One region of the Nonomuraea sp. NPDC050478 genome, then DNA from elsewhere that is predicted to be linked to it. Evidence: predicted binding sites of a transcription regulator. Region 1 holds the regulator's gene; the other holds the start of a gene.
What was found. The regulator HspR, encoded in region 1, represses chaperone genes until heat shock. The targets are predictions, from matches to a motif close to ANTTGAGTCNNNNNGACTCAANT.

Region 2: the regulator HspR is predicted to act here: its motif matches at 2,009-2,031, upstream of lon (endopeptidase La).

What each region holds. Positions count from the first base shown of each region.
Region 1 covers NZ_JBITHT010000001.1:1,521,028-1,524,231, forward strand. The annotation lists gene clpB (ATP-dependent chaperone ClpB) at 1-1,187, opposite strand, end outside; gene ACIBF7_RS07325 (heat shock protein transcriptional repressor HspR) at 1,188-1,538, opposite strand; gene dnaJ (molecular chaperone DnaJ) at 1,543-2,724, opposite strand; gene grpE (nucleotide exchange factor GrpE) at 2,744-3,204, opposite strand, start outside.
Region 2 covers NZ_JBITHT010000002.1:777,232-780,435, forward strand. The annotation lists gene lon (endopeptidase La) at 1-1,995, opposite strand, end outside; gene ACIBF7_RS11600 (sensor histidine kinase) at 2,170-3,204, shown strand, end outside.

The DNA of each region.
Region 1 (3,204 bases):
TCGTCGACCAGGTCGATGGCCTTGTCGGGCAGGAACCTGCTGGTGATGTAGCGGTCGGAGAGCGCTGCGGCGGCGACGAGCGCGCTGTCGGCGATCTGCACCTGGTGATGGGCCTCGTAGCGGCCCTTCAGCCCGCGCAGGATCGCGATGGTGTCCTCCACCGTCGGCTCGCCCACGTACACCTGCTGGAAGCGGCGCTCCAGCGCAGGGTCCTTCTCGATGCGCTCGCGGTACTCGTCGAGCGTGGTCGCGCCGATCATCCGCAGCTCGCCGCGGGCCAGCATCGGCTTGAGCATGTTGCCCGCGTCCATCGCGCCCTCGGCGGCTCCCGCGCCGACGACGGTGTGGAGCTCGTCGATGAACGTGACGACCTGGCCGTCGCTCTCCTTGATCTCGGCGAGCACGGCCTTGAGCCGCTCCTCGAACTCGCCGCGGTACTTCGCGCCCGCCACCATCGCGCCCAGGTCGAGCCCGATCAGCCGCTTGTTGCGCAGCGACTCCGGCACGTCGCCGGCCACGATCCGCTGGGCCAGGCCCTCGACCACGGCCGTCTTGCCGACGCCGGGCTCGCCGATCAGCACCGGGTTGTTCTTGGTGCGCCGGCTGAGCACCTGCACCACCCGGCGGATCTCCGAGTCGCGGCCGATGACCGGGTCGAGCTTGCCCGAGCGGGCCTGCCCGGTCAGGTCGATGCCGTACTTCTCGAGCGCCTGGTAGGTGTCCTCGGGCGTCTCACTGGTGACCCGGGCGTGGCCGCGTACCTTCTCGAACGCGTCGAGCAGCGCCTGCGGGGTGGCGCCCGCGGACTTCAGCAGGTCGGCGGCCTGGCCGCCGTCGGCGGCGAGGCCCACCAGCAGGTGCTCGGTCGACACGTACTGGTCTTCCAGCCGCTTGGCGTGCTGGGCGGCGGTGTTCATCACCGTGAGCAGGTGGCGGGAGCTCGTCGGCGCCCCCACGGTCGCGCCCTGAGCCTTGGGCAGCGCCGCGAGCTGCTCCTCGGCCTTGGCCCGCAGCGTCCGCCAGTCGGCGCTGACCGCCTCCAGCAGCGGGACGGCGGTGCCGCCCGTCTGCGAGAGCAGCGTGGTCAGCAGGTGAAGCGGGGAGATCTCGGGGTTGCCCTCGGCGGCGGCCCGCCGCATGGCGCCCGAGAGCGCCTCCTGACTCTTCTGAGTGAGCTTGTATTCCATCTACGCCCCCGGTGGCAGCTCGTAACGGATCAGCGCCTTGATCATCTGTAGCTCGGCGCGGAGGCGGTGAACCTCCTCACGCAGCCGCAACGACTCGTTCTCCAGCTCCAGGATCCGCTTGATGCCGGCGAGGTTGATGCCCTCCTCCTGGGAGAGGCGCTGGACCTCGCGCAGCTGGATGATGTCTCTTGTGGAGTAGAGGCGGCCGCGCCCCGCCGTACGGCCCGGACAGACCAGACCGAGCCGGTCGTACTGCCGAAGGGTCTGCGGATGCAGACCCGACAGCTGCGCGGCCACCGAGATCACGTAAACAGGAGTGTCGTCCGACAGGTCGAAGTAGTTGGCGTCCATGGGCTCACTCGCTTCTGGCTCTCAAGATGAGATCGGCCCGCGGGTCCTCGGCCGCTGTGGCGGTGTTGAACTCCGTGAGCAGCTCACGAGACTTGTCGTCGAGCGTCTTCGGCACCATGACCTCGACGCTGGCGAGCAGGTCGCCCTTGGTGCCGTCCTTGCGCGTGACACCCCGGCCGCGGATGCGGAACGTGCGCCCGTTCGGCGTGCCCGAGGGGATGCGCAGTGTCACCGGCAGTCCCTTGAGCGTCGGCACCTTGATCTCGGCGCCTAGCGCCGCCTCCGAGAACGTCACGGGGACCGTGACGGTCAGGTTGTCACCCGACCTGCCGAAGACGGTGTGCGGCTTGACGTGCGTCACGATGTAGAGATCGCCGGATGGGCCGCCGTTCTCGCCCGGTGCGCCCTTGGCCTTGAGCCTGACCCGCTGCCCGTCGGCCACCCCCGCGGGGATGCGCGCCTGGATCGTGCGGGTGCTCTTGGCCCGGCCGTTGCCCTCGCAGACGGGGCAGGGGTCGTCCACGAGCAGCCCGCGGCCCTTGCAGTCGCGGCACGGCTCGGAGAAGGCGAAGTTGCCCAGGTTGCGGCTGGCCGCGCCGGTGCCCTCGCAGGTCGGGCAGACCCGCGGGGTGGTGCCGGCCTTGGCGCCGGTCCCGCTGCACGCGGTGCAGGCCGCCGAGCTGGTCAGCCTGAGCGACACCGTGGTGCCCTCGGCGGCCTCCGTGAACGACAGCGTCACCTCCGACTCGATGTCCTGCCCGCGGCGCGGCCTGGTGGTGGTGCCGGGGCGGGTCGTGCCGCCCCGGTTGAACAGCCCGCCGAACAGGTCGCTGAAGCGGTCGCCCGCCCCCTGGCCGGAGGTCTGCTGACCGGTGCCGCCGAACAGGTCGCCGAAGTCGAACGGGAAACCGCCGCCGCCACCACCCGGACGCTGGCCGCCCACCCCGGAGCCGAACAGCGTGCGCGCCTCGTCGTACTCCTTGCGGCGCTTGCTGTCGGACAGGACGTCGTAGGCCTCGGAGACTTCCTTGAACTTCTTCTCCTTGGCCGTGTCGCCCTGGTTGGTGTCGGGGTGGTACTGCCTGGCCAGCTTCCGGTACGCCTTCTTGATCTCGTCGGCGGTGGCTGACTTGGGCACACCAAGGACGGCGTAGTAGTCCTTCTCCAGGTAGTCCTTGGTGCTCATCTACGGCCCTTCGTCCTCGTCAGTTGTCGTCGTCATCGGACGCGGGTGAGTCGCCCGGCTCGGCCACGGCCACGCGCGCCGGGCGCAGCACCCGGTCGCCCATCTGGTAGCCGAGCTGCAGCACCTCGACCGCGGTCGGCTCGGTCACCTCGGGCGAGTAGCTGTGCATCAGCGCCTCGTGGATCACCGGGTCGAACGGGTCGCCCTTCTGACCGAACGGGCTGAGCCCCAGCTTGGTGAGCACCGCCTCCAGCGACTCGGCCACCGCCGCGAAGCCGCCGGTGAGCTCACCGTGGTCGCGGGCCCTGCCGATGTCGTCGAGCACGGGCAGCAGCTCCGAGAGGACGTTGGCGGTGGCCTGCTCTCGCACGGCCACCCGGTCGCGCTCCACGCGACGGCGGTAGTTCTGGTACTCGGCCTGAACACGTTGCAGGTCGGCCGTCCGCTCGTCCAGCTGGGCCTGGAGCTCGGCGTCGGCCG
Region 2 (3,204 bases), on a different contig from region 1:
GTCCTTCAGCGCGGTGACCGGCAGCTCCAGCTCCGCGCCGTGGGAGCGCAGGTAGGACATCGCGATCCTGGCCGACTCCTTCATCACGTCGCCGAGCTGGCCGGTCAGGGTCAGGCCGGTCTCGCCGGTCTCCGGGTCGGCCAGCGACGCCTCCACGTAGAGCACGTCGCCGCCCGCGCCGGTGACCGCCAGGCCGGTGGCCACGCCCGGCACCGAGGTGCGCTGGGCGTTCTCCGGCAGCGACGACTCCGGCACGAACCTGGGCCTGCCCAGATAGGCGGTCAGGCCGTCGGCGCCGACCGTGACCGGGAGCTCGTCTCCGGCCGCGACCTTGCGCAGGATGCGGGCGACCGACCGCTCCAGGGAGCGGACGCCGGCCTCGCGGGTGTACTCGGTGGCCAGCCTGCGCAGCGCCTCGTCCTCGACGGTGACCTCCTCGGCCGTCAGGCCGGCCAGCCCGAGCTGACGGGGCACCAGGTGGTCGCGGGCGATGGCGACCTTCTCGTCCTCGGTGTAGCCGTCGAGCGTGACGACCTCCATCCGGTCGAGCAGCGGGCCGGGGATCGCCTCCAGGACGTTGGCCGTGGCCAGGAAGAGCACGTCGCTCAGGTCGAGCTCGACCTCCAGGTAGTGGTCGCGGAACGTGTGGTTCTGCGCCGGGTCGAGCACCTCCAGCAGCGCGGCCGTCGGATCGCCCCGGTAGTCGGCGCCGACCTTGTCGACCTCGTCGAGCAGCACGACCGGGTTCATCGAGCCGGCCTCGCGGACGGCGCGGACGATGCGGCCGGGCAGCGCGCCCACGTAGGTGCGCCGGTGGCCGCGGATCTCCGCCTCGTCGCGGACGCCGCCGAGCGCGACGCGGACGAACTTGCGACCCATGGCGCGGGCGACCGACTCGCCGAGCGAGGTCTTGCCGACGCCGGGAGGGCCGGCCAGGGCGAGCACGGCGCCGCTGCGCCGGCCGCCCACCACGCCGAGCCCCTTCTCCTGGCGGCGCTTGCGCACGGCCAAGTGCTCGATGATGCGGTCCTTCACGTCGGACAGGCCCGTGTGGTCGGCGTCCAGCACCTCGCGGGCGCCGACGATGTCGTAGTTGTCCTCGGTACGCACGTTCCACGGCAGGTCGAGGACCGTGTCGAGCCAGGTGCGGATCCAGCCGGTCTCCGGGGACTGGTCGGAGGTCCGCTCCAGCTTGTCGACCTCCTTGAGTGCGGCCTCGCGCACCTTCCCGGGCAGGTCGGCCGCCTCGACGCGGGCGCGGTAGTCCTCCTCCTCGGTCTCGGCCGAGTCGCCGTTGAGCTCCTTCAGCTCCTTGCGGATGGCGGCGAGCTGCTGGCGCAGCAGGAACTCGCGCTGCTGCTTCTCCATGCCCTCCTGGACGTCCTTGCGGATCGTCTCGGCCACGTCCAGCTCGGCCAGGTGCTCGCGGGACCATTCGACCAGCTTGGCCAGCCGGTCGGCGGGGTCGCCGGCCTCCAGCAGCTCCACCTTCTGGGCGGTGGACAGCCACGGGGTGTAGCCGGAGCTGTCGGCCAGCACCGAGGGGTCGTCGATCTGGTTGACCTGGTCGACCACCTGCCAGGCGCCGCGCTTCTGCAGGATGGTGGTGGCCAAGGCCTTGTACTCCTTGGCCAGCTCGGTGGCGCGCTCACCGGCGGGGACCGCGTCCACGGTCACGGCCTCCACCCACAGCGCCGCGCCGGGGCCGGTCGTGCCGGCGCCCATGCGCACCCGGTCGACGCCGCGGACCACGGCGGCGGGCTCGCCGCCGGGCAGCCGCCCGACCTGCTCGACGACGGCGCGCACGCCGACGGCGCCGTAGCGGCCGTCGATGCGGGGAACGAGGAGCACCTGGGGCTTGTTGCCACCGGATGCCTGGGCCGCGTCGATCGCGGCGCGCACCTCGGAGTCGGACAGGTCCAGGGGAACCACCATGCCCGGCAGCACGACGGCGTCGTCCAGCGGCAGAACCGGCAGGATCAAGCTCTCACTCATGCGAACTCCAAAGGGTTGAGTTATACCGACTCAATTCATCGGAGCCTCGTAATGTTCCCTTGCTTGCCGATGTTCGCTCAGAGCGAGCGTAATCATGTAAGTGATACCTAAGGGTGAGAGCGGATCAGACCTGGGTGCGACGCGCGGCGCGTACCCGGCTCGTAGTCTTCAACCGTGTTCTCGGCCGTGCTGCGCCCCATCCCTCTCGTGCTCTACAAGGGCGAGGCCGACCCGCCCACGCCCCGGTCCCGCCGGCTGGCCATGCCGGTGCCGCGCTGGCTCGGGCTGCTGCCGTTCCGCACGCTCGACCTGGTGCGGACGGTCGACGCGCTGCTGGCCCTCGTCCTGTTCCTGACCACCTACGACCGGGTCCTCCAGCACGACGGACGCCTGGCCGTCGCCTATCTGGCCGCGCTGGGGGTCGCGGTGCCGCTCGTGCTGCGCGACCGGAGGCCGCTGGCGGCCTGGCGCGCCTCGCTGGCCCTGCTGCCCGCCGGGCTCTGGGTCTCCTTCGAGCTGGGCATCGACTACGAGGACAACCCCTACACCCCGGAGATGGTGCTCTCCTACCTGCTCGTGGCCTACTCGGTGGCGGTGCGCTGCGATCGGCGGATCACCGGCGCCGCCTGGGTGATCAGCGTGCTGGTGATGTGGATCGCCTTCCCCAACGGCATGCCGCTCGGGTCGGTCATCGTGGGCGCCGTCATGCTCCTCGGTTACAACGTCCGGGTGCGGCGCAGCGCCACCGAGCGGCTCGCCCTGGAGGAGCGGCGCAGCCAGGAGGCCATGGGCGCGCAGGCCGTGCTGGAGGAGCGCGCCCGCATCGCCCGCGAGCTGCACGACGTGGTGGCCCACCACATGTCGGTGATCGCGATCCAGGCCGAGGCGGTGCCGCTCAAGGCGGCGGGCGACCCGGCCCAGCTGGAGGCGGGGCTGGCCGGCATCCGCGCGCTGTCGCTGGAGGCGATCGCCCAGCTCCGGCAGGTGCTCGGCGTGCTGCGCGACGAGGAGGGCCGCACCGACACCGCCCCGCAGCCCGGCCTGGAGCAGGTGGACGACCTGGTGGCCAACGCGCGGGCGGGCGGGCTGTCCGTGCTGGTCAGGCGGCCCGAGTCGCTGGAGGGGGTGCCCCAGGCGGTGGGCATGTCCGCCTACCGGATCGTGCAGGAGTCGCTGAGCAACGCGATGCGCCACGCCCCCGGCGCGACC